Regions from separate parts of the Streptomyces sp. NPDC096323 genome, predicted to be linked through region 1. Evidence: riboswitches for the same ligand, from Rfam matches in the RefSeq annotation. Region 1 holds a riboswitch; the other holds the start of a gene.
The links. Region 1 has a riboswitch for glycine ahead of gcvT (glycine cleavage system aminomethyltransferase GcvT). Riboswitches for the same ligand answer to the same signal wherever they lie in the genome.
Positions count from the first base shown of each region.

Region 2: another riboswitch for glycine. It lies ahead of gcvP (aminomethyl-transferring glycine dehydrogenase); the one in region 1 lies ahead of gcvT (glycine cleavage system aminomethyltransferase GcvT).

Region 1 covers NZ_JBEOSI010000003.1:489,733-493,131, reverse strand. The annotation lists gene ABTX18_RS10035 (enhanced serine sensitivity protein SseB) at 1-241, opposite strand, end outside; gene ABTX18_RS10030 (AAA family ATPase) at 345-1,031, opposite strand; glycine riboswitch at 1,202-1,295, shown strand; gene gcvT (glycine cleavage system aminomethyltransferase GcvT) at 1,437-2,552, shown strand; gene gcvH (glycine cleavage system protein GcvH) at 2,655-3,032, shown strand; gene glyA (serine hydroxymethyltransferase) at 3,052-3,399, shown strand, end outside.
Region 2 covers NZ_JBEOSI010000013.1:179,458-182,856, forward strand. The annotation lists gene gcvP (aminomethyl-transferring glycine dehydrogenase) at 1-1,119, opposite strand, end outside; glycine riboswitch at 1,312-1,408, opposite strand; gene ABTX18_RS31705 (PRC-barrel domain-containing protein) at 1,522-1,890, shown strand; gene ABTX18_RS31710 (DNA polymerase IV) at 1,815-3,275, opposite strand; gene ABTX18_RS31715 (MerR family transcriptional regulator) at 3,369-3,399, opposite strand, start outside.

The sequences.
Region 1 (3,399 bases):
GTTCGGAGCTGAACACGGGGACGTACGGCGCGCCCTCGACGTCCAGCGTCGGCAGATCCAGGTCGGTGGCGTCCTGCGAGCCGCCGTTGGGCAGCGGCACCCAGAGGTGGCTGCGGCCGAGCACCTCCACCAGACGGCCGCCCGCCTCGGGGCTGCCGAGCGAGGCGCTCAGCACTTCTTCGAGCTCGTTGGCCGGCCATCCGCCCTGCGGATGGGTCCGGGCCGGTGCCGGAATGTCCACTGTCTCCCTCTCTCACCCCGTGTCGTGCAGCAAGAGGTTAACGCCGCGCCCCCGGATGCCCGCCGCCCGCACACCTGCTGTCCAGCCATCGGACAGGCCTCTTTCACGCCTCGCTCTGTGCGTCTGCGAAGGTGATCCGCTTCAGCAGGCCCGCCGCCTCCCGGTCCAGCAGCACCGCCGAGGCGCACCCGGGCGGCAGGAGGCCCGATTCGGTGTCCCGCAGGAGCCGGCCCACGGCCCTGCGGTGCCGGGCGAAGGCGTAGCCGGAGACTCCGCGCCCGCGCTCGCGCTGCCCCTCCCTCGCCGTCCGCGGGGTCACGTCGAGCAGCACGAGGTGCAGCGTCCGGCCGCGGCGCCGGGCGTCGCGGGCCAGCCAGCCGCGCACCCAGGACTGGGTGCCGCAGTCGTGGACGACGACGGAGGCGCCCGAGCGCAGCACCCGCCACAGTCCCCAGTAGTGGGCGACGCGGACGAGCGGGCGGTAGAGGGCGTACGGGAGTAAGCGGGGCAGCAGGGCCGCCCAGCGGTCCCTGGTGTCCTGGGAGTCGACGGCGTGGGCCGAGACGGCCCGCTGGATGAGTGTCGATTTGCCGCTGCCGGGCAGCCCGGAGACCACCACCACGTCGCCCGCCGCGAAGTGCAGGCTGCGCGGGCTGCGCCCGTCCCGCCTGCGCAGGTCCCGTACGACGGGCGCGTGCGGCCCCACCGCCTCCCTGGCCGGCACCCCCGACTGTGCGGGGAGTGCGCCGTGCGCGACCCCCGCGGTCGTCACGTACCGCTGCAACGTCATCGCCCTCCCCCTGTCGGCTGACCGGCACCTGCCCAAGAAGTGTAAAGAAAAGGTAATGCGGCACAACCGTCCGACCCGCCGGATCCCGCAGGAGACCGGGATCGGTACCGACCACCCACTCTCCCGCAATGCGTGCGATGATGACCCCCGTCAACTGCATAAAGGCCGCTCGAATCCGCGCGGGAGAGTCCCGGTCACCGTGCCGGGCGCCGAAGGAGCAAGATCCTCCCTTGAATCTCTCAGGCCCCGTACCGCGTGGATGAGGCAGATCTGAAAAGCGAGCCGCGCTGCGGCTCCACCCAAGGTGCAAGCCGAACCCCTCCGGGGCCTCTCGGCGAACCTCTCAGGTTCCGATGACAGATGGGGAGGGATCGTCCTCGTCGTCATGCCCTGGGAGCCTTATCCATGAGCACCGCCCCCCGCCTCACCGCCCTCGATGCCCTGCACCGCTCGCTGGGCGCGACCATGACCGACTTCGCGGGCTGGGACATGCCGCTGCGGTACGCCAGTGAGCGCGACGAGCACAACGCCGTACGCACGAAGGCCGGCCTGTTCGACCTGTCCCACATGGGCGAGATCACCGTCACCGGCCCCGAGGCCGTGGCGCTGCTGAACTTCGCGCTCGTCGGCAACATCGGCACCGTCTCCGTGGGCCGCGCCCGCTACACGATGATCTGTGCCGAGGACGGCGGCATCCTCGACGACCTGATCGTCTACCGCCTGGGCGAGACCGAGTACATGGTGGTCGCCAACGCGGGCAACGCGCAGATCGTGCTGGACGCGCTGACCGCCCGGGCCGAGGGCTTCGACGCCGAGGTCCGCGACGACCGTGACGCGTACGCGCTGATCGCCGTCCAGGGCCCCGAGTCCCCCGCCATCCTGGCCGCGGTCACCGACGCCGACCTGGACGGCCTGAAGTACTACGCCGGGCTGCCCGGCACGGTCGCCGGGGTTCCCGCGCTGATCGCCCGTACCGGCTACACCGGCGAGGACGGCTTCGAGCTGTTCGTCGCGCCCGAGCACGCCGAGCAGCTCTGGAAGGCGCTCACCGAGGCGGGCGCCTCCCGCGGCCTGATCCCGTGCGGGCTCTCCTGCCGCGACACGCTGCGCCTGGAGGCGGGTATGCCGCTGTACGGGCACGAGCTGACCACCGCGCTGACGCCGTTCGACGCCGGTCTGGGCCGGGTCGTGAAGTTCGAGAAGGAGGGCGACTTCGTGGGCCGCAAGGCCCTTCAGGCCGCCGCCGAGCGCGCCGAGACCGCTCCGCCCCGCAAGCTCGTCGGCCTGGTGGCCGAGGGGCGCCGGGTGCCGCGCGCCGGCTTCTCGGTCGTCGCCGGCGGCCAGGTCATCGGCGAGGTCACCTCGGGAGCGCCCTCGCCCACGCTCGGCAAGCCGATCGCCATGGCGTACGTCGACGCCGCCCACGCCACGCCCGGCACCGAGGGCGTCGCCGTGGACATCCGGGGCACCCACGAGCCGTACGAGGTCGTGGCGCTGCCGTTCTACAAGCGCCGCAAGTAGAACCTCGGGGCGCGACGGGCGCCTCGTACGTGACGCAGTCGCGTCTCACACCGTAAGACCACCGTTCATCAGCACTCCCCCGCGTACAGGAGAATTCAGGTCATGAGCAACCCCCAGCAGCTGCGGTACAGCAAGGAGCACGAGTGGCTGTCGGCCGTCGAGGACGGCGTGGCCACGATCGGCATCACGGAGCACGCGGCCAACGCGCTCGGTGACGTCGTCTACGTCCAGCTCCCCGAGGTCGGTGGCACGGTGACCGCGGGCGAGACCTGCGGCGAGCTGGAGTCGACCAAGTCGGTCAGCGACCTGTACTCGCCGGTGACGGGCGAGGTCACGGCCGCGAACCAGGACGTCGCGGACGACCCGTCGCTGGTGAACTCCGCTCCGTTCGAGGGCGGCTGGCTGTTCAAGGTACGCGTCGCGGAGGAGCCGAAGGACCTGCTCTCCGCCGACGAGTACACCGAGTTCTCCGGCAACTGAGACCCCAAGGGACCACCTGATGTCGCTTCTCAACTCCTCCCTCCACGAGCTGGACCCGGACGTCGCCGCCGCTGTCGACGCCGAGCTCCACCGTCAGCAGTCCACCCTCGAGATGATCGCCTCGGAGAACTTCGCTCCCGTCGCGGTCATGGAGGCGCAGGGCTCCGTCCTGACCAACAAGTACGCCGAGGGCTACCCCGGCCGTCGCTACTACGGCGGCTGCGAGCACGTCGACGTGGTCGAGCAGATCGCGATCGACCGCATCAAGGCGCTCTTCGGTGCCGAGGCCGCGAACGTGCAGCCGCACTCCGGTGCGCAGGCCAACGCCGCCGCGATGTTCGCGCTGCTGAAGCCGGGCGACACGATC
Region 2 (3,399 bases), on a different contig from region 1:
GTAGCGGTGGGTGCGCCGGGCGATCGTCCGCAGCCCGTCGGGGCCGTGGTAGACGGCGTACATGCCGGCCATCACCGCGAGCAGCACCTGAGCGGTACAGATGTTGCTGGTGGCCTTCTCGCGGCGGATGTGCTGCTCGCGGGTCTGCAGGGCCAGCCGGTACGCCTTGTTGCCGTCCGCGTCCACGGAGACGCCGACGAGGCGGCCCGGGAGGCTGCGCGCGAACTTCTCGCGCACGGCCATGAAACCGGCGTGCGGTCCGCCGAAGCCCATCGGGACGCCGAAGCGCTGCGTGGTGCCGACGGCGATGTCCGCGCCCAGGTCGCCGGGGGACGTGAGCAGGGTGAGCGCGAGCAGATCGGCGGCCACGGTGACGATCGCGCCGAGCTCGTGGGCCTGCTCGATGACGGGCCTGATGTCCCGTACGGCTCCCGAGGCGCCGGGGTACTGCAGCAGCACACCGAAGACGCCGCGCTCGGCGATCTCGGCCGGAACGCCGTCGGTGAGGTCCGCGACGACGATCTCGACGCCGGTCGGCTCGGCACGGGTCTCGATGACCGCGACGGTCTGCGGCAGGGTGTCCGCGTCGACCAGGAAGACGCCCTGCTTCACCTTGCCGACGCGCCGGGCCAGCGCCATGGCCTCGGCGGCGGCGGTGCCCTCGTCGAGCAGCGAGGCGCCGGAGGTGGGCAGCCCGGTGAGCTCGGCGACCATCGTCTGGAAGTTCAGGAGGGCTTCGAGGCGGCCCTGGGAGATCTCCGGCTGGTACGGCGTGTAGGCCGTGTACCAGGCGGGGTTCTCCATCACATTGCGCAGGATCACCGGCGGGGTGAACGTGCCGTAGTAGCCGAGCCCCATCATCGGGGCCAGGACCTGGTTGCGGTCGGCGAGCAGGCGCAGCTCCGCGAGGACCTCGGCCTCGGTCCGGGCGGCCGGCAGGTTCAGGGCCTCGGCGCTCCTGATGACGTCGGGTACCGCGGCGGCGGTGAGCTCGTCGAGCGAGCCGTAACCGACCTGGGCGAGCATCTTCGCCTGTGCCTCGGCATCGGGACCGATGTGGCGCTGCTCGAACGGGATGCCCTGTTCCAGCTGGGAGAGCGAAGTGCGACGGGGGGTCATGATGGAGGCCTCCTGGTCTGTCACGACCTGCGAGGGGCACCACGGCGCGGGGTGCCCGAACGGCCTCCCCCTCTGTCATCTCAACCTGAGAGCTTCACCGGTGCCCGCGGGGCGCACCGGCTTTCACCGTCGGTGAGGGTGGGATCCGGCCCGGCCGTGGCCGTGCGGACCCGCCCTGCTTTCCAGAGTGACCTCGTCCGTGCGGTACGGGGGCCTGAGAGATTCCGGGGAGGATTTGCTCCTTCGGCGCCTCCGGAACATCTCCGGAGGACTCTCCCGCACGGGATCAGCAGCCATGGCAAGCCTACCAGCGGGGTACACGGTGAAAATCTCGAGTGGCCGACGTCACGGTTGTGCACTTCTGTAGTGCCTGTGGAGTGGCCACGACCCGTGGGAGGGACCGTGCAGAGCGACATCGATCCGCGCAGCCTGATCGGCCGCAAGGCGTTCGACCGCAAGGGCACCAAGATCGGAACTGTGGACGAGGTGTATCTCGACGACGCGACCGGGATCCCCGAATGGGCGGCCGTGCGCACCGGACTGTTCAGCCGGGACGCCTTCGTCCCGCTGGAGCCCAGCGAATTCGTCGAGGACACGCTGCGCATCCCCTTCGACCGCGCCCTGATCAAGGACGCACCCGACTTCGGGGTCGGCCGTCATCTCTCGCCGGAGCAGGAGCTGCAGCTCTACCGGCACTACGGTCTGGACTCGGCGCCCGCCGAGAGCGCCCCGGACCGCGACTTCGGCAGGCTGGCCGGCCAGGACGAGTAGTCCACCGGGTTCCGTACGAGCGGCAGCGGGTCGGCCGGCCGCAGTTCCGGGTCGTCGATACGGAACGTGCGGACCCGGCCGGGCGCCGATTCCGGTTCCTCGAATCTCACCGTCACCCGCCCGACCCCGCTTCCCTGCACCCAGCCGTGTCCGTAGGTCTCGTGGCGTACGTCGTGCCCGGCCGGCCAGCGGCGCGCGGCGAGCTGCTCCGGGTTCTCCTGGGCGGGCTCCTCGCTCCGCGTCCCGCCCTCGTCCCCGGCGGCGTCCGCGTCCGGCCCGGCCGCGTCCGGGGCCTCGGCGGCCGTCCGCTCACCGGCTGCCTGGGCGAACAGGTCCTCCTGGGTGAAGTCGGCCAGCCCGGTGACGCCGACACCGAGCAGACGGACACCCCCGGTCGTGTCCACGGCCTCCAGAAGCCGCGCAGCGGCCTCCCTGACGACCGTGGGGTCGTCGGTGGGGCCGCGGAGCGTCTCGGAGCGGGTGAGGGTCGAGAAGTCGTAGCGGCGCACCTTCAGCACCACCGTGCGCCCTGACCGTCCGGCGGCTCGCAGCCGCTGGACGCAGCGGTCGGCCAGTCGCTCCACCTCGGTCCGCACGCGGACCCGGTCGTGGAGATCCGTGTCGAAGGTGTCCTCGACGGAGACCGATTTGGCGTCGCGCTCGGCGACCACGGGCCGGTCGTCGTATCCGGACGCCATGCGGTGCAGCGAGCTGCCGTGCGCCTTGCCCAGCAGCCGTACGAGCTCCGCCTCGCCCGCCTCGGCGAGGTCATTGACCGTGGTCATGCCGGCCCGGCGCAGATGGTCCGCGGTGGCGGGGCCGACGCCCGGAAGGATGCGTACGGACATGGGCGCGAGCAGCGCCCGTTCCGTGCCCGGCTCTATCAGCAGGATGCCGTCGGGCTTCGCCTCCTCGGAGGCGATCTTCGCCAGCATCTTGGAGCCCGCGAGCCCGACGGAGCCGCTGAGCCCCGTGACCGCCTCGATCGCCCCGCGCAGCTGCTCACCGATCTCCATCGCCGAGGCCGTGTCGTCCGCCGTCCCGCCCGCCTCCAGGTCGACGAAGGCCTCGTCGAGGCTGAGCGGTTCGACGAGGGGAGACAGACGGCCCAGCAGCTCCATGACCTGTTCGCTCACGGTCCGGTAGAGCGTGAAGCGGGGCACCAGATAGGCCGCGTTCGGCGCCAGCCTTCTGGCCAGCGCCATCGGCATCGCCGAGTGCACTCCGAATCGCCGTGCCTCGTACGAGGCGGTGGCGACGACCCCTCGGGGGCCGAGTCCGCCCACCACCACCGGCTTTCCGCGCAGGCTCGGCTTCGCCGCCTGCTCCGCAGAGGCGTAGAAGGCATCCATGTCCAGATGCAGGATGGTGGGCGCGGCTCTCACAACAATCGATGGTGCCCTACGGCACTGACAGTCGCCCCGTGGCCACGGCCGGCCGACCCCGGTTTTCCGGGGCGCGGCCGTCCTCGCGCCCGGTCAGCCGGCCCGGTTGCGCCGACGGGCGAGC